2 regions of the Streptomyces sp. NPDC048171 genome follow, and region 2 is predicted to be linked to the other one. Evidence: riboswitches for the same ligand, from Rfam matches in the RefSeq annotation. Region 2 holds a riboswitch; the other holds the start of a gene.
What was found. Region 2 has a riboswitch for S-adenosylmethionine ahead of thrC (threonine synthase). Riboswitches for the same ligand answer to the same signal wherever they lie in the genome.
Positions count from the first base shown of each region.

Region 1: linked by a shared signal. The riboswitch ahead of ACGF3J_RS27095 (aminotransferase class V-fold PLP-dependent enzyme) and the one ahead of thrC (threonine synthase) in region 2 are both predicted to bind S-adenosylmethionine.

Region 1 covers NZ_JBIDAU010000010.1:3,780-13,238, forward strand. The annotation lists gene ACGF3J_RS27070 (heme-copper oxidase subunit III) at 1-211, shown strand, start outside; gene ACGF3J_RS27075 (c-type cytochrome) at 277-1,086, shown strand; gene ACGF3J_RS27080 (ubiquinol-cytochrome c reductase iron-sulfur subunit) at 1,083-2,141, shown strand; gene ACGF3J_RS27085 (cytochrome bc complex cytochrome b subunit) at 2,138-3,775, shown strand; gene trpD (anthranilate phosphoribosyltransferase) at 3,906-4,970, shown strand; SAM riboswitch class IV at 5,049-5,165, shown strand; gene ACGF3J_RS27095 (aminotransferase class V-fold PLP-dependent enzyme) at 5,312-6,685, shown strand; gene ACGF3J_RS27100 (glycerate kinase) at 6,619-7,887, opposite strand; gene ACGF3J_RS27105 (SLC13 family permease) at 7,899-9,314, opposite strand; gene ACGF3J_RS27110 (response regulator transcription factor) at 9,372-9,459, opposite strand, start outside.
Region 2 covers NZ_JBIDAU010000004.1:151,906-161,364, forward strand. The annotation lists gene ACGF3J_RS12475 (ROK family protein) at 1-443, opposite strand, end outside; gene ACGF3J_RS12480 (extracellular solute-binding protein) at 582-1,847, shown strand; gene ACGF3J_RS12485 (DUF3263 domain-containing protein) at 1,908-2,141, shown strand; gene otsB (trehalose-phosphatase) at 2,188-3,063, shown strand; gene ACGF3J_RS12495 (trehalose-6-phosphate synthase) at 3,204-4,592, opposite strand; gene ACGF3J_RS12500 (glucosyl-3-phosphoglycerate synthase) at 4,655-5,599, opposite strand; SAM riboswitch class I at 5,754-5,901, shown strand; gene thrC (threonine synthase) at 5,919-7,211, shown strand; gene ACGF3J_RS12510 (MoaD/ThiS family protein) at 7,301-7,576, shown strand; gene ACGF3J_RS12515 (cold-shock protein) at 8,015-8,218, shown strand; gene groL (chaperonin GroEL) at 8,550-9,459, shown strand, end outside.

The sequences.
Region 1 (9,459 bases), on a different contig from region 2:
GTACGGCTCGGCGTTCTACCTGACCACCGGCTTCCACGGACTGCACGTGACGGGCGGCCTCATCGCCTTCCTGCTGGTCCTCGGCCGCACCTACGCGGCCCGGAGGTTCACCCACGAGCAGGCGACCGCGGCCATCGTCGTGTCCTATTACTGGCACTTCGTCGATGTCGTCTGGATCGGCCTCTTCGCCACGATCTACATGATCAAGTAGTCGCGGCACGCACCCGCGCAATACCAGAAGCATCGACGCAGAAGATCCTGACACCGGGGTAATCCGTGAAAAAGCTCTCCGCACGACGACGCCATCCGCTGGCGGCGCTCGTCGTCCTACTCCTCGCGCTGGCATGCACAGGGGGGCTGTACGCCGCGTTCGCACCCGCGAGCAAGGCGCAGGCCGATGAAACCGCCCAGTCCCTCGCCATCGACGAGGGCAAGAAGCTCTACGCCGTCGGCTGTGCCAGTTGCCACGGCACCGGAGGGCAGGGCACCACCGACGGCCCGAGCCTGGTGGGCGTGGGCGCCGCCGCCGTCGACTTCCAGGTCGGCACGGGCCGCATGCCGGCCCAGCAGCCCGGCGCGCAGGTCCCGAAGAAGAAGGTCATCTACTCCCAGGCGGAGATCGACCAGCTCGCGGCCTACATCGCCTCGCTGGGTGCCGGTCCCGCCGTCCCCTCGGAGGAGAAGTACGGCCCGGAGGGCGCGGACATCGCCAAGGGCGGCGAGCTGTTCCGCACCAACTGCGCGCAGTGCCACAACTTCACCGGCAAGGGCGGCGCCCTGACGCACGGCAAGTACGCGCCGACCCTCGAGGGTGTCGACCCCAAGCACATCTACGAGGCCATGCAGACCGGCCCGCAGAACATGCCCTCCTTCCCCGACACCACGCTGTCGGAGCAGAACAAGAAGGACATCATCGCCTACCTGGACGCGGTCAACGGTGACGACACCGTCGAGCCCGGTGGCCTCAGCCTCGGCGGACTGGGTCCGGTCAGCGAGGGTCTGTTCGCGTGGGTCTTCGGACTGGGCGCGCTGATCGCGGTCGCCGTCTGGGTCGCCGCTCGGACCGCAAAGGCCAAGAAGTCATGAGTAGCCAAGACATTCCAGAAGAGAACCTGCCCGCTGAGCAGGGCCACGCGCACGGTGCGGTGAAGGTCGCGGACGAGGAGAACCCGTTCGCCGACCCGGGGCTGCCGCCCCACGAGCACCGGATCCAGGACATCGACGAGCGGGCCGCCAAGCGGTCCGAGCGCACGGTCGCCCTGCTGTTCACGGTGTCGATGCTGGCCACCGTCGGCTTCATCGCCTCGTTCGTGGCGATCCCGGTCGACAAGCCGGTCTACATCTGGCCGCTCGGTCACATCAGCGCGCTGAACTTCGCGCTCGGCATGACGCTCGGCGTCGCGCTGTTCGCGATCGGCGCGGGCGCGGTCCACTGGGCCCGCACCCTGATGTCCGACGAGGAGGTCGCCGACGAGCGGCACGCGATCGAGGCCGACACCGAGACCCGTGCCAAGGTCCACGCGGACTTCAAGCAGGGCGCCAAGGAGTCCGTGATCGGGCGCCGCAAGCTGATCCGCAACACGATGCTGGGCGCGCTCACCCTGGTGCCGCTCTCCGGCGTCGTCCTGCTGCGCGACCTCGGCCCGCTGCCCGGCACCAGCCTCCGCCACACCATGTGGTCCAAGGGCAAGCTGCTCGTCAACATGAACACCAACGAGCCGCTGCGTCCCGCCGACGTCGCGGTGGGCTCCCTCACCTTCGCCAAGCCCGAGGGCCTGGAGGAGCACGACGAGGGGTTCATGAACGAGATCGCCAAGGCGGCCCTGATGATCATCCGGCTGGAGCCGGACGCCATCAAGGACAAGCGCGAGCTCGAGTGGTCGCACGAGGGCATCGTGGCGTACTCGAAGATCTGCACCCACGTCGGTTGCCCGATCTCCCTGTACGAGCAGCAGACGCACCACGCGCTCTGCCCCTGCCACCAGTCCACCTTCGACCTTGCCGACGGTGCCCGGGTGATCTTCGGTCCCGCGGGTCACGCCCTGCCGCAGCTGCGCATCGGCGTGAACGACGAGGGGTACCTCGAAGCGCTCGGCGACTTCGACGAGCCCGTCGGTCCTTCCTTCTGGGAGCGCGGATGAGTACTACACCCAACGAAGCCCCGCGCTCTCGCGGGAAGGCACCGGCCGGCGAGCGCGTCGCCGACTGGGCCGACGGCCGGCTGGGGATCTACTCCCTGGCCAAGGCCAACATGCGCAAGATCTTCCCCGACCACTGGTCGTTCATGCTGGGTGAGATCTGCCTCTACAGCTTCATCATCATCATCCTCACGGGTGTGTACCTGACGCTGTTCTTCCACCCGTCGATGAACGAGGTCACGTACCACGGCTCGTACGTGCCCCTCCAGGGCCAGCTGATGAGTGAGGCGTACGCCTCCACGCTGGACATCAGCTTCGACGTCCGCGGCGGTCTGCTCATCCGGCAGATCCACCACTGGGCGGCGCTGATCTTCCTGGCAGGCATGTTCGTGCACATGATGCGCGTCTTCTTCACCGGCGCGTTCCGCAAGCCGCGTGAGATCAACTGGCTGTTCGGCTTCCTGCTGCTCGTCCTCGGCATGTTCACCGGCTTCACCGGTTACTCGCTCCCGGACGACCTGCTCTCCGGCACCGGTATCCGCTTCATGGAGGGCGCGATCCTGTCCGTGCCGATCGTCGGCACGTACATCTCGTTCTTCCTGTTCGGCGGGGAGTTCCCCGGACACGACTTCGTGGCCCGGTTCTACTCGATCCACATCCTGCTGCTGCCGGGCATCATGCTCGGCCTGGTGGTCGGCCACCTGATCCTGGTCTTCTACCACAAGCACACGCAGTTCGCGGGTCCCGGCAAGACCAACAAGAACGTCGTCGGCATGCCGCTGCTGCCGGTGTACATGGCGAAGGCCGGAGGCTTCTTCTTCCTGGTCTTCGGTGTGATCGCCGCCGTCTCGGCCATCGCCACGATCAACCCGATCTGGGCCATCGGCCCCTACCGGCCGGACCAGGTCTCCACCGGCGCACAGCCCGACTGGTACATGGGCTTCTCCGAGGGCCTGATCCGCGTGATGCCGGGCTGGGAGATCAACTTCTGGGGTCACACCCTCGCGCTGGGTGTGTTCATCCCGCTGCTGATCTTCCCGCTGGTGCTGGTCGCGATCGCGGTCTACCCGTTCATCGAGTCCTGGGTCACCGGGGACAAGCGCGAGCACCACATCCTGGACCGCCCGCGCAACGCCCCGACGCGCACCGCCTTCGGCGTCGCCTGGATGACCGTGTACTTCGTGCTGCTGATCGGTGGCGGCAACGACCTGTGGGCCACCCACTTCCACCTGTCGATCAACGCGATCACCTGGTTCGTCCGCATCGCGTTCTTCGTCGGACCGGTCCTCGCGTTCATCGCCACCAAGCGGATCTGCCTCGGCCTCCAGCGCCGGGACAAGGAGAAGGTGCTGCACGGCCGCGAGTCGGGCATCATCAAGCGCCTGCCGCACGGTGAGTTCATCGAGGTGCACGAGCCGCTCAGCCAGGAGCAGCTGCACACCCTCACCGCGCACGACCAGTACAAGCCGGCCGAGATCGGCCCGACGGTCGACGAGAACGGCGTCGAGCGCAAGGTGTCGCGCGGCGAGAAGCTCCGCGCCAAGCTGAGCGAGTCGTACTACGGCGAGGAGTCGCAGATTCCGAAGCCGACCGTCGAGGAGTACAAGGAGATCACGAGCGGCCACGGCCACCACTGACCCTCCTGCGTCGCCACACCACGGTCGAAGGGCCCCGTCCGTTCCGCGGACGGGGCCCTTCGCCGTGCCCGGGGCTGGATAGGGTGGGACCACACCTCTTCTCCACTACTCACGACCATCAGGAGCGGCCATGAGCGCTGTGACCCCCGCTGGAGGCGACACCGCGGGCGGCCGCTCCTGGCCCGCCCTGCTGAACCGGCTGCTGGACGGCCACGACCTCTCCCAGGACGACACCGCCTGGGCACTGGACGTGATCATGCGCGGGGAGGCGACCGACGCGCAGATCGCCGGCCTCGCGGTGGGCCTGAGGTTCAAGGGCGAGACCGTCGAGGAGATCTCCGGTCTGGTCCGCACCATGTACGCGCACGCCAACGTCATCGAGGTGCCGGGCGACACCGTCGACATCGTCGGGACCGGGGGCGACGGCGCCAAGACGGTCAACATCTCCACCATGTCGGCGATCGTCGTGGCCGGCACCGGCGCGAAGGTCGTCAAGCACGGCAACCGGGCGGCCTCCTCCGCGTCGGGGGCCTCCGACGTCCTGGAGAAGCTCGGCGTCAATCTGGAGCTGACGCCGCAGCGGGTAGCCGAGGTCGCCGACGAGGCCGGCATCACCTTCTGCTTCGCCGTGAAGTTCCACCCGGCACTGCGCCACGTGGCCTCGGCGCGCGGTCAGCTCGGCATCCGCACGGTGTTCAACTTCCTCGGCCCGCTGACCAACCCGGCGAAGGTCAAGGCCCAGGCGATCGGCGTCGCCCACGCCCGGATGGCCCCGATCATCGCCGGTGTCTTCGCCGAGCGCGGCCACTCGTCCCTGGTCTTCCGGGGCGACGACGGCCTCGACGAGCTGACGACGACGGCCACCTCCCGGGTCTGGGTGGTGCGCGACGGCCGGGTGACCGAGGAGACCTTCGACCCGCGGGACGTCGGTCTCGACCTGGTACCGGTGGAAGCCCTGCGCGGCGCCGACGCCTCCTACAACGCCGACGTCGCCCGGCGCCTGCTGAACGGCGAGACGGGTCCCGTGCGGGACGCCGTGCTGCTGAACTCGGCGGCCGCCCTGGTCGCCCTGGAGGGCGGCGAGGGCCCGCTGGCGGAGCGCATCCGGGGCGGCATGGACCGGGCGGCCGAGGCGATCGACTCGGGCGCCGCCAAGCGCGCCCTGGACCGCTGGGTGGCTTGCAGCAACGCGTAGGCCCCACCGTGTGACGTGCGTCCCGCGATCCGGACTCGGGTTGCGGGACGCCGATCAGTTCCCATAGGTTTTTCGACAGGTCATGAGTGACAGTCATGAGGCCCCGGCCGACTGTCCGGCAACCCTCCGTCCGTGGCGGGGTGCCCCGGGTGAAGACCAGGTCGTGGACAGCAAGGTTCACGGCAAGCGCGGACCCCTCGCGGAACCAGGGGTCCTGGGTCGTCCGAGGGAGTCTCCCGTGAACCAGCGAATGCGATAGGGCCGCAGAGCCCCGCCTCCGCACACCTTCTTCTTCTCTTTCACAGCGCCCTGCTCCGCGCTGGTCCTCACGGGAGTCCGCCATGTCCGTACCCACCGCTGTCGCCACCCCGCTGCCCGTTCTGGGCCGCGACGTCACCGTCCCGCTCGTCACCGGCGGCGAGGTCACCTACGCCGCGCTCGACTACGCCGCCAGCGCCCCCGCGCTCCAGCGGGTCTGGGACGACGTGGCGGCCTACGCCCCGTACTACGGCAGCGTGCACCGCGGGGCCGGGTACCTGTCGCAGCTGTCGACCGACCTGTTCGAGAACGCCCGCGACACCGTCGCCGAGTTCCTCGGCTGCCGCGAGGACGACCAGGTCGTGTTCACCCGGTCCACCACCGACTCCCTCAACCTGCTCGCCGGCGCGCTGCCCGCCGGCTGCCGGGTCTTCGTCTTCGAGACCGAGCACCACGCCTCGCTGCTGCCCTGGCGCGACGCGGACGTGACCTACCTCGACGCCCCCCGCACCCACACCGAGGCCGTCGAGACCCTGGAGCGTGCCCTCGCCGCCCGCGAGCCGTACGGGCCCGCCCTGGTCTGCGTCACCGGAGCCTCCAACGTCACCGGCGAGCTGTGGCCGGTGCGCGAACTGGCCGCCGCCGCGCACGCGCACGGCGCCCGGATCGTGCTGGACGCCGCCCAGCTCGCCCCGCACCACCCGGTGAGCGTGCGCGACCTCGACGTCGACTGGGTCGCCTTCTCCGGGCACAAGCTGTACGCCCCGTTCGGCTCCGGCGTGCTGGCCGGCCGCGCCGACTGGCTGCGCGAGGCCGAGCCGTACCTCGCCGGCGGCGGTGCCAGCCGCAGCGTCACCCGGCGCGCCGACGGCGGTGTGGACGTGCGCTGGCACGAGAGCGCCGCCCGGCACGAGGCCGGGTCGCCCAACGTCATCGGCGCCTACTCGATCGCCTCCGCCTGCAAGGCGCTCACCGAGGCCGGGTTCGACTCGCTGGTCGCCCGCGAGGAGTACCTGATCGCCAAGGTGCGGGAGGGCCTCGCCGAGGTGCCCGAGGTACGGATTCTCTCCCTCTTCGGTGACGACGCGCCCCGCGTGGGCGTGCTCTCCTTCGTCGTCGACGGCTGGAACAGCTCCCACTTCGCCGCCGCGCTCTCCGCCGAGTACGGCATCGGGGTGCGCGACGGCCTGTTCTGCGCCCACCCGCTGGTGCGCACCCTGCTCGGCGGCGAGCCCGGGGCGCAGGGCGAGTGCGGCGCCCCGGAGGCGGCGCCGGGGGAGAAGTCCCTCAACGCCATCCGCGTGAGCTTCGGCGCGGGCACCCCGGACGAGCACGTCGAGCGGTTCGTGCACGCCGTCGGGGAGCTGGTCAGCGAGGGCGCCCGGTGGAGCTACCGCACCGAGGACGGCCGCTGCGTGCCGGACACCTCCGCCGCCCTGGGCAGCTCCGCCGCCTGAGCCGTCCGGCCCGGCAGCCGCGACCCCAGGAGAACCATCCGCAACGCCCGCTCCGTGGCGTCCGTCAGCAGCTCCGCGGCCCGCAGCAGCGCGTCCGCCAGGGCCATCGGCGCCGGCATGATGCCGTGGCAGGCGTCCACCCCCGGCACCTCGTGCGCGCCCTCGCCGAGCGTGCCGGCCAGGGCGAGGACGGGCCGGCCGTAGAGCTTGGCGCGCCGGGCCACCTCCGCCGGGACCTTGCCGCGCGGCGTCTGGTGGTCCAGGGCGCCCTCGGCGGTGAGCACCAGGTCGGCACGGGCGAGGCGGGCGTCCAGGTCGAGGTGGTCGAGCAGCACGTCGAAGCGGGGCAGCAGCCGGGCGCCGACCGCGGCCAGCCCGGCGCCGAGCCCGCCGGAGGCACCGGTGCCGGGGCCGTCCCGCAGGTCCGTGCCGATGACCCCGAGGTCGCGGGTGAGGACGCGCGCCCAGTTCTCCAGACCGGCCGACAACTGCTCCACCTGCGCGGGCGTCGCCCCCTTCTGCGGGCCGAACACCCGGGCCACGCCCCGCTCGCCGCACAGCACGTTGTAGGGGTTGCAGGCGACGAGCAGCTCGGTGTCCCTCAGCCGCGGGTCCAGGCCGGACGGATCGACGCGGGCCAGGCGGACCAGCTCGCGTCCGCCGGGCGGCAGTTCGAAGCCGTCCGCGTCCAGCAGCCGCGCCCCGAGCGCCTGGAGCGCCCCCGCGCCCCCGTCCGACGTACCGGAGTCGCCGCAGCCGACCAGGATCCGCCGCACCCCGGTGTCGAGCGCGGCACCGATCAGCTCGCCGACGCCGTACGTGGTCGTCGCGCCGGGGTCGCGCAGGGCTCGGGGGACGAGGGACAGACCCGCGACCGCGGCCATCTCCACCACCGCCGTGTCCCGGCCGCCGAGCAGCGCGAAGTGGGTGCCGACGGGCTCGCCGACCGGTCCGGTGGCGGCCAGCGCGACCAGCCGCCCGCCAGTCGCGGCGGCCAGCGCCACGGCCGTGCCCTCACCGCCGTCGACCAGCGGGATCCGGTCGATCTCGGCGGCCGGCAGCACCCGGCGGACACCGGCCGCGATGGCGTCGGCGGCGGCCTGCGCGGACAGGGACTCCTTGAAGCCGCTGGGGGCGACGACGACGCGGCCCAGCAGGGAGGGGGGTGAGGGCGCTGAGGACATGGCGAACGTGGCGGACATGGCGGACTCCTTCATCGGGTGACGGGCACGCCGAGCAGCGGCCAGACGGCGGCGGCGAAGAACAGCACGAGCAGGGCGGTCAGCGGGGCCAGGACGGCGGACAGCCGCAACAGGTCGCGCGGGGTGTAGGTGGGGGTGCCGGGGAGGTCGGAGAAGAGCGTGACCGGCTTGGCGGAGGCCGGCAGCGTGTGGCAGAAGCCGGCCGCGGCGGTCGACGCGAGCGCCGCCGCGACCGGGTTGACCCCCGCGCCGACGGCCGCGGCGATCACCAGCGGGACCAGCACGGACGAGCGCGCCGAGCGGGACTGGAGGACCAGGTGGGCCGCCGTGCTCACCGCGACCACGACCCCGAGGAAGACGGCCGGCGCCACGTGGGCGGGCAGCCCCGACACCAGCCACTTCGCCGCCCCGGAGTCCGCCAGCGCCACGCCCATCGCCATGGTCGCCGCCATGAACAGCAGCAGCGACCAGGGCACCGTCTTCAGCGCGTCCTTGAGCCGTACGGTGCCCAGCGCGGGGGAGGAGGCGACGACCGCCCCGATCAGCGCCACCACGGCGGGCGACACGTGGTGCAGGGGCTCGCTGCACCACAGCGCCACCACCGTCGCCAGCAGCAGGGCGCAGCGCTTCTCCGCCTGCGTCCAGGGGCCGGTGACCGGGCTCTCGCTGTGCCGCTGTATCTCCTCGGCGGTGATGTGGACCGGGCCCGCGCGGTCGGCGCGGCGCGTGGTGGTCAGCAGCACGGTCTCGGCGGCCAGATGGGAGGACGCCACCGCCAGCGGCAGCCCCAGCAGCAGCCACTGCGTGAACCCGATCCGGTCACCGGTCGCCTCCCACAGCACCGACACGGTGATCAGGTGCGCTCCCGCGCCGATCAGGGTGGCGACCGCCGACAGCAGGATCACCGTCGGGAACAGCAGCGCCAGCATCACCACCAGCCGCTTCCGGTCCGCGAGGGCCTTGGCGAGCGCCAGGAACACCGGCAGCGCGAGCGCCGCCCGGCCCGACGTGGCCGGCACCGCGAACGCGGTCACGACCAGCGCGGCCGTCGTCAGGTGCGTCAACTGCCGTACGGTGCGCGCCCCACCGACCAGGAACGCCGCCGCCCGACCGGCGAGCCCGGTCCGCGCGACCGCGGCCGCCAGCACGAAGGCGCAGATCAGCAGCCACACCGTGGCGTCCCCGAGGGTGCCGAAGAGGGTGTCGCTGCTGATCACTCCGGTCGCGGTCAGCGCGAGCCCCGCGCCCAGCGCGATGTACGTGTCGTCGATCGGCGTGCCGATCCAGGCACAGGTCGCCAGCGCGAACACGGCCAGGGTGAGCCGCGCGTCGCCGCCCAGGGCGGGGAAGTTGGCGGGGACCGCCAGCAGCGCGCACAGGGACAGCGCCACGCACAGGGCCGCCGCGAGGCGGAGGTTCAACGTCACGTCATCGAGGGTTCACGGGTGCGGTGAGCCGTCGATGAGCGTCACATGAAGGAAACTTCACCAGGCCGGCAGCCGGTACCCCATCCCGCGCACGGTCTCCACCTGCTGCGCCCCGAGCTTCTTGCGCAGCGCCCGCACGTAGACG
Region 2 (9,459 bases):
GCGAAGCCGTGCGCGCCGGACTCCACCCTGCCGTCGATGCCGATGGCGCCCGCGATGCCGGTGCCCAGCGGCACGAACAGGAACCGGTCGGCGCCCCGCCCGGCCCCGATCCGCCCCTCGGCCAGCCCGCCGGCCCGCACGTCGTGGCCGAGGGCGACGGGGACGGCGCCGAGCCGGTCGCCGAGCAGGGAACGCAGGGGTACGTCGCGCCAGCCGAGGTTGGCCGCGTACACGGCGGTGCCGTGCTCCTCGTCGATGATGCCGGGGACGGCGACGCCGGCCGCGCGGGCGGGCTCGCCGAACCGGTCGGCGCCGTGGGCGCGCAGTTCGGCGGCGAAGTCGAGGATGCCCGCGACCACCGCCTCGGGTCCGCGCTCGCGGCCGGTGGCCCGGCGGGCCCGGTGCAGCAGCTCGCCCCCGGACCCGACGAGGGCGGCCTTCATCCCGGTGCCGCCCACATCGAGGGCGATGACATGTCTCACGGGGACAGTGTGGCCCGTTGACCCGGGAGAGGTCTAGTCCACTGCCGTGGTGTAGACCTTAATCCGTTAAACGAACAGGCACAGGGTTGGGGATTCAGGGTGCAGCGGCGTAGGACAGGAACGATCGCGGTGGTGTCCGCACTGGGCGTGACGGCGGTCCTCGGCGGCTGCGGCCTCACCGGCGACTCCGGCGAGGTGACCCTGAAGCTGGTCGCCGCCGACTACGGCGACGGCAAGGACAACAGCTCCCGGAACTACTGGGACGAGCTGGTCAAGTCCTACGAGGCCAAGAACCCCGACGTGCACGTGGAGGTGGACGTCTACTCCTGGAACGACGTCGACCGGAAGGTCCGGGAGATGGTCGACGCCGGTGAGGCGCCCGACATGGCGCAGATCGGCGCCTACTCCGACTACGCGGACAAGGACCTGCTCTACGCGGCCGACGACGTGCTCTCGATCCCGGTCCAGGCCGGCTTCGTCTCCCAGCTCGCGGGCGCCGGCCAGGTCAACGGGGTCCAGTACGGACTGCCCTTCGCGGCCTCCACCCGCGTGCTCTTCTACAACAAGACCCTCTTCGCCGAGGCCGGCGTCACCCCGCCCAAGTCCTGGGACGACCTCGCCGACGCCGCCGAGGCGCTCGACGCGAAGGGCGTGAAATACCCGTACGCCCTGCCGCTGGGCGCCGAGGAGGCGCAGGCGGAGACCATGCAGTGGATGCTCAGCGGCGGGGGCGGCTACACCGACGACCTCGGCACCTACTCCGTCGACTCGCCGCAGAACGTCACCACGTTCACCTGGCTGCGGGACGAACTGGTCGCCAAGGGCCTCACCGGCCCCGTCGCCCCCGGCAAGCTCAACCGCGCCGACGCGTTCGCCGCGTTCGCCAACGGTGACGTCGGCATGCTCAACGGCCACCCCTCGCTGATGAAGATGGCCTCCGACAAGGGCGTGAAGTACGGCATGGTGACGACCCCCGGCGCCGACGGCGAGAGCCAGAACACGCTGGGTGTCTCCGACTGGATGACGGCCTTCAAGAAGAACGGCCACCAGGAGGAGATCGGCGACTTCCTCGACTTCGTCTACAGCGACGAGAACGTCCTCGACTTCTCCCGCCAGTACGACCTGCTGCCGGTGACCACCTCCGCCTCCCAGGCCATGAGCACCGCGGCCGAGGACAAGGACCTCAAGCCGTTCCTGGACGAACTGCTGCTCTCCGAGCTGTACCCGGTCGGCAAGACCTCCTGGGCCTCGGTCAGCGCGGACGTCAAGAAGCGGATCGGCCAGGCGGTCGCCCCCGGCGGCAGCCCCCAGGAGGTGCTCGCACAGATACAAGGGACCGCGATGCGGGTGGGCAGCGCGGAGTAGGACCTTCGCAGCGGGCTCTCCCGGGCCGCGCTGTCGGTGCGGGGCGCTACGGTGCCGTACATGGACCTGGGAGAGCTGGCCGAGCGGGAGCGCGGCATCCTCGCACTGGAGCGCCGCGGCTTCCCCGGCCCCGGCGCGAAGGAACGCGCGATCCGCGAGGAACTGGGCCTGGCCCCGGTCCGCTACTACCAGCTCCTCAACGCCCTCCTTGACGACCCCCGCGCCCTGGCCGCCGACCCGGTCACGGTCAACCGCCTCCGCCGGATACGGGAGTCCCGCCGCGCGGAGCGGTGAGGCGGCGGCGAGGTTGCCGTCCGCGTCGGCGGGATAGGTTCGCGGTATGGGCAGCCACCAGGACTCCACCCGTGCCGACTCCCGTGCCGACTCGCCGGACCACCTGCCGACCCCCTCGACGGCGGCCGGACGCGCGGGGCTCGACGCGCTCCTCGCCGACCCCGGCCGCGCGGTGATCGCGCTGGACTTCGACGGCACGCTGGCCCCGATCGTCGCCGACCCCGACCGGGCGCGGGCCCACCCGGACGCCGTCCCGGCGCTCGCGGCCCTCGCCCCGAAGGTCGCCGGCGTCGCGGTGATCACCGGCCGCCCGGCCGAGGTCGCCGTCCGGCACGGCGGCTTCGCGGACGTTCCCGGCCTCGACCACCTCGTCGTCCTCGGCCACTACGGCGCCGAGCGCTGGGACGCCGCCACCGGCACCCTCACCACGCCCGAACCGCATCCCGGCGTCGCCGCCGTCCGCGCTGAGCTGCCGGCCCTGCTGGAGCGGTCCGGGGCGGGGGAGGGCACCTGGACCGAGGAGAAGGGCCACGCGGTCGCCGTCCACACCCGCCGCGCCCCCGACCCGCAGGCCGCCTTCGACGTCCTGCGCGTCCCCCTCACCGACCTGGCCTCCCGGCACGGCCTGATCGTCGAACCGGGCCGCATGGTCCTCGAACTGCGCCCACCCGGCATGGACAAGGGCGCCGCGCTACGGGCGTACGCCCACGACACGAACGCCGCGTCCGTCCTCTACGCCGGCGACGACCTCGGCGACCTCCCCGCCTTCGCGGCGGTCGACGTACTCCGCACCGAAGGCACCCCGGGCCTCCTGGTGTGCAGCGGCAGCGACGAGGTCCCGGACCTCAGGAAACGGGCCGACGTGGTGGTCGACGGCCCGGAGGGAGTGGTGAACCTGCTGCGAGCCCTGGCATCCGCATAGCTGCGGGCAGTCGTGCCTCCCCCAGTGCCTGAACGGCCTGGGAGGTACCCCCAGGGGCGGCACGGGTGGGCGCAGGCGGCACCCCGCTACGCCGGGCCACGAACACCCACCCCCCCAGCACCAGCGCCGGGCACCACCCATCAAGACCTCAGCGCATCCAACTGCTCAAGAAACCACCGCGCCGGAGGCAGCGCCGTACCCGCCGCCGCCAGCCGCTCCGAGCGCTCGGCACGCTCCGCCGCGGGGACGGACAGCGCGGTGTGCAGGGCCTCGGCCGTCCCGGACACGTCGTACGGGTTCACCACCACCGCGTCCTCGCCCAGCTCCTCGTACGCCCCCGCCTCCCGCGACAACACCAGCACGCACCCCTCGTCGGAGACGACCGGCACCTCCTTCGCGACCAGGTTCATCCCGTCCCGCACGGGGTTGACGAGGGCCACGTCGGCCAGCCGGTACGCCGCCAGCGACCGCGCGAAGTCGTCCTTCACGTGCAGCACGACCGGCGTCCAGTCCGCCGTGCCGAACTCCGCGTTGACCGCGTCCGCGACCCGCTGCACCTCGGCCGTGTAGTCGCGGTACACGGCGAGATCCTGCCGCGAGGGGTAGGCGAACGCGACGTGCACCACCCGCTCGCGCCACTCGGGCCGCGTCGCCAGCAGCTCCCGGTACGCCAGCAGCCCGCGCACGATGTTCTTGGACAGCTCGGTCCGGTCCACCCGCACGATCGTGCGGCGGCCCTCGCCGATCTCCTCCCGCAGGGCCGCCATCCGTTCGTCCACGTCCGCCTCGTGCGACCGCTTCCCCAGGAAGTCCGCGTCCGCCCCGAGCCCGTGCACACCGGTCTCCGTACCGCCGAGCCCGCCCACCAGGGCGTCGCAGCACGCGGTGAACGCGTCGGCCCAGCGCCGGGTGAGGAACCCGAGCCGGTCGGCGCCGAGCATGCCGCGCAGCACCTGCTCGGCGATGTCGTCCGGCAGCAGCCGGAAGTAGTCGACCGGCGCCCACGGCGTGTGCGAGAAGTGACCGATCCGGAGGTCCGGCCGCAGCTCGCGCAGCATGCCCGGCACGAGCGTCAGGTGGTAGTCCTGCACGATCGCGACCGCGCCCTCGGCGGCCTCCTCGGCCAGCGCCTCTGCGAAGGCCCGGTTGTACGCCTCGTAGGAGGCCCACTGCCGCCGGAACTCCGCGTCGAAGACCGGCTCCACGGGCGTCTGGTAGAGCATGTGGTGCACGAACCACAGCACCGAGTTGGCGATCCCGTTGTACGCGTCCGCGTGCACGTCCGCCGGCACGTCCAGCATCCGCACGCCGTCCTCGCCGACCCCGCGCCGCACCGCCTCGCGGTCGCCGTCGCCGAGCGCCGAGCACACCCACAGCGCCCCCGCGTCCGGGCCGATCGACGACAGCCCGGAGACCAGGCCGCCGCCCCCGCGTTTCGCGTGCAGCGACCCGTCCTCACGCACCTCGTACGAGACCGGCCCCCGATTGGAGGCGACCAGCACCTGAGCAGCACCGAAGCTTGAAGCCATACGCCTCAACCTAGCCCGGCCCCGAAATGCTCAAACGTGGTCGCACACCACAGCGGTGCCGATCACGCCACCCGCCGCTCCGCGTACTCCGCGATCTCCCTCATCGGCGGCCGTTCCTCCGTGTCCACGGCGTGGGTGCGGGGCTCGAAGCCCGAGGGGCCGCGTTCGAACTGGGTGAGCGTCGGGCGGACCAGGTGGCCGCGGGCCAGGCGGAGCTGGGCGGTGCGGTAGATCGCGGCGGACATGCGGCCCAGGGCCTGGCCGTCCTGGTGGTGGTGGCGCCGGACGCCGACGTCGACCTGGGCGAGGGCGTCCAGGCCGACCAGGTGCAGGGCGTCCACCAGCATGCCCAGCTCGACGCCGTAGCCGACGGGGAAGGGGAGCCGTTCCAGCAGGGAGCGGCGGGCCGCGTACTCGCCGCCGAGCGGCTGCACGAAGCCGGCCAGCAGCGGCCAGTGCAGGTTGAGAAGCGGGCGGGCCACCAGCTCGGTGACCCGGCCGCCCTGACCGGGAGTGGTGCCGAGGGGACGGTCGTACATCGCCTTGACGAGCTGCACGTCCGGTTCCGTGAGCAGCGGCCCGACGATCCCGGAGACGAAGTCGGCGGAGAACTCGCGCAGGTCGGCGTCGACGAAGCAGACGATGTCGCCGCCGGTGACCAGCAGCGAACGCCACAGCACCTCGCCCTTGCCCGGCACCGCCGGGACCCGCGGCAGGATCGCGTCGCGGTGCACGACGCGCGCGCCCGCCGCCGCGGCCACCGCCGACGTACGGTCGCTCGACCCGGAGTCCACGACCACGATCTCGTCGACGAGCGGAGCCCGGTCCATCAGCTCGCGGCGGATCACCGTGACGATCTCGCCGACCGTCGCCTCCTCGTCGAGGGCCGGGAGCACCACGCTGACCGTCTGCCCGGTGGCCTGTTTGGCGGCCAGCAGCTGCCGGATCGGCCGGTCCCCGGCGGACCAGGAACGCGCGCTCAGCCAGCGCTCGACTTCTTCCAGCACGGTCCCAGGGCTCCTTCGTGATCCGTTGTGATCCATCTCGCGGTACGGACGACTATCTCAACCGTCCTGGCCTTCGGTTACAGTCTTGAACAACGCGCAGGACCACCGCATGCCGGGGTCACCGCGCGTACCGCGAAGGACAACAACTTCATACCGCTCATCCAGAGGGGCAGAGGGAAACGGCCCGATGAAGCCCCGGCAACCCTCCAGTCGGTTCTTGTCACACAGACGTGGCGAGGCTCCCGACTAGGGAAGGTGCCAAATCCGTCTCACGGCGAGATGCGTCGTGAGAAAGATGAGGAGAAAGGGCCTCGCCTCCATGGCTGTGCAGACTGCCGAAACCCCCACGAACTCCACCGACGGCACCGTCGACCTCGGCCCCGCCGCCGCGCTGAGCTGCCGCGAGTGCGGCCACCGCGTCCCCCTCGGCCCGCTCTTCGCCTGCCAGGAGTGTTTCGGCCCGCTGGAGATCGCCTACGACTTCTCGGCCTACGACACCGAGGAGCTGCGCAAGCGGATCGAAGCGGGCCCCGCGAACATCTGGCGCTACGCCCCCCTGCTGCCCGTCCCCGCCGACGTGGCCGACAAGCCGAACATCAACCCGGGCTGGACCAAGCTGGTCAAGGCCGACAACCTGGCCCGCGAGCTGGGCGTCACCGGCGGTCTCTACGTCAAGGACGACTCCGGCAACCCGACGCACTCCTTCAAGGACCGCGTCGTCGCCCAGGCCCTGGAGGCCGCCCGCGCCTTCGGCTTCACCACCCTCTCCTGCTCCTCCACCGGCAACCTGGCCGGCGCCGTCGGCGCAGCCGCCGCCCGGGCCGGCTTCCGCTCCTGCGTGTTCATCCCGCACGACCTGGAGCAGGGCAAGGTCGTCATGGCCGCCGTCTACGGCGGTGAGCTGGTCGGCATCCAGGGCAACTACGACGACGTGAACCGTTTCTGCTCCGAGCTGATCGGCGACCCGGCCGGCGAGGGCTGGGGCTTCGTCAACGTCAATCTGCGGCCGTACTACGCCGAGGGCTCCAAGACCCTCGCGTACGAGATCTGCGAGCAGCTCGGCTGGCGGCTGCCGGACCAGATCGTCGTCCCGATCGCCTCCGGCTCCCAGCTCACGAAGATCGACAAGGGGCTCCAGGAGCTGATCAAGCTCGGTCTGGTCGAGGACAAGCCGTACAAGATCTTCGGCGCCCAGGCCGAGGGCTGCTCGCCGGTCTCCACGGCGTACAAGGCCGGCCACGACGTGGTGCGCCCGCAGAAGCCGGACACCATCGCCAAGTCGCTGGCCATCGGCAACCCCGCCGACGGCCCCTACGTCCTGGACATCGCGCGCCGCACGGGCGGTGCGGTGGAGGACGTCACCGACGAGCAGGTCGTGGACGCGATCAAGCTGCTCGCCCGGACCGAGGGCATCTTCGCGGAGACCGCCGGTGGTGTGACGGTGGGGGTGACGAAGAAGCTGGTCGAGAGCGGGGTCCTCGACCCCTCTCTGACCACCGTCGTCCTCAATACCGGCGACGGTCTGAAGACGTTGGACGCGGTTGCGGGCACCGGGCTGACCGCGACCATTCGTCCCAACCTGGATTCGTTCCGCGAGGCCGGGCTCGCGTAAGACAGCTTGTACGTCGTCTGCGGGCGCGGTGGGGGCTGGTCGCGCAGTTCCCCGCGCCCCTGGGTAAGTCATCCCGACCGGAGGTCAAAGTGAGCGTCACCGTCCGCATCCCCACCATCCTGCGCACCTACACCGGCGGCAAGGCCGAGGTCGACGCCCAGGGGGCCAACCTGGGCGAGGTCATCTCCGACCTGGAGAAGAACCACACCGGCATCGCCGCCCGCGTCCTGGACGACCAGGGCAAGCTGCGCCGCTTCGTCAACGTCTACGTCAACGACGACGACGTCCGCTTCGAGCAGGGCCTGGAGACCGCCACCCCGGACGGCGCGGGCGTCTCCATCATCCCGGCGGTCGCCGGCGGCTGATCCGCCTTTTCGTTACCGCAGGTAATCGTGGTGACGCAGAGTTCATCGAATTGCCCCCTCCGTGAGAGAAGCGGAGGGGGCAATTCCATTGGATTGAGCGCGGTAGAGTTGGGGAACGCGCTCCCGATCAAGACATCGGGAACCTTGAATTCCTGCCGCCCACCCGACAAGAAGTAGCCAAAGTGTGGGTGTGTTTCGCGGCTTTTGTGACTTTTGTGTGCCCCGACTTGACCCACATTCAGGGGAAAGCTCGTCATATTCCGGACCGGGTACGTCCAGATTTCTCGTCCGATTGACCTGTTGCAGACGGCAGTTGGACAGATACATTCAGCCGCGGTCGACGCGTTCCGGCGCACGCCCCCAGTCGTGGGGGGCGAGGTCTGACCCGGGTTCGCGAAGTGCGGATCTGTGCAAGGGCCAGTAATAGGGGAGTTAGGCATGGCTCAGGGCACCGTCAAGTGGTTCAACGCGGAGAAGGGGTACGGCTTCATCGCGGTCGACGGTGGTGCGGATGTTTTCGTCCACTACAGCGCGATTCAGATGGACGGCTACCGCACCCTCGAAGAAGGCCAGCGGGTCGAGTTCGAGATCTCGCAGGGTCAGAAGGGCCCGCAGGCCGACATGGTTCGCCTCAGCGCCTGAGACGTTCGGCCACCGCAAGTAAACGGTTCTTCTCCGAAGGGCCCGCACCTCCCCGGAGGTGCGGGCCCTTCGGCCTGCCCGGGACCCGGGCGCGCTCGGTGTTCGCGGGTGGCGGAGAGGGCGGCCGGATCCCCCGGAGGCGCTTGCACTCGATGGGGTCGAGTGCTAATCATTGGCGTTAGCACTCTGAAGGTGAGAGTGACAACGAAGGACCGGGTCGGTGAGGCCCGCAGGCCGGGTGGGGAAGGAACCACGAGGCAGGCGAGCCGTCCGTCGCGGGCGCGGGCGCGGTCCGAAGGAATCACCCCCAGTCCTGGAGGGACCACTTCACATGGCCAAGATCATCGCGTTCGACGAGGAGGCACGGCGCGGCCTCGAGCGCGGCATGAACCAGCTCGCGGACGCCGTCAAGGTGACGCTCGGCCCCAAGGGTCGCAACGTCGTCCTCGAGAAGAAGTGGGGCGCCCCCACGATCACCAACGATGGTGTCTCCATCGCCAAGGAGATCGAGCTCGAGGACCCGTACGAGAAGATCGGCGCCGAGCTGGTCAAGGAAGTCGCCAAGAAGACGGACGACGTCGCCGGTGACGGTACGACCACCGCGACCGTTCTCGCCCAGGCCCTGGTCAAGGAAGGCCTGCGCAACGTCGCGGCCGGCGCCAACCCGATGGCCCTGAAGCGCGGCATCGAGAAGGCCGTCGAGGCCGTCTCCGCCGCCCTGCTCGAGCAGGCGAAGGACGTCGAGACCAAGGAGCAGATCGCCTCCACGGCCTCCATCTCCGCCGCCGACACCCAGATCGGCGAGCTCATCGCCGAGGCCATGGACAAGGTCGGCAAGGAAGGCGTCATCACCGTCGAGGAGTCCCAGACCTTCGGTCTGGAGCTGGAGCTCACCGAGGGTATGCGCTTCGACAAGGGCTACATCTCGGCGTACTTCGCCACCGACATGGAGCGTATGGAGGCGTCGCTCGACGACCCGTACATCCTGATCGCCAACTCCAAGATCGGCAACGTCAAGGACCTGCTGCCGCTCCTGGAGAAGGTCATGCAGTCGGGCAAGCCGCTGCTGATCATCGCCGAGGACGTCGAGGGCGAGGCCCTGTCGACCCTGGTGGTCAACAAGATCCGCGGCACCTTCAAGTCCGTCGCCGTCAAGGCCCCGGGCTTCGGCGACCGCCGCAAGGCCATGCTCGGCGACATCGCCATCCTCACGGGCGGCGAGGTCATCTCCGAGGAGGTCG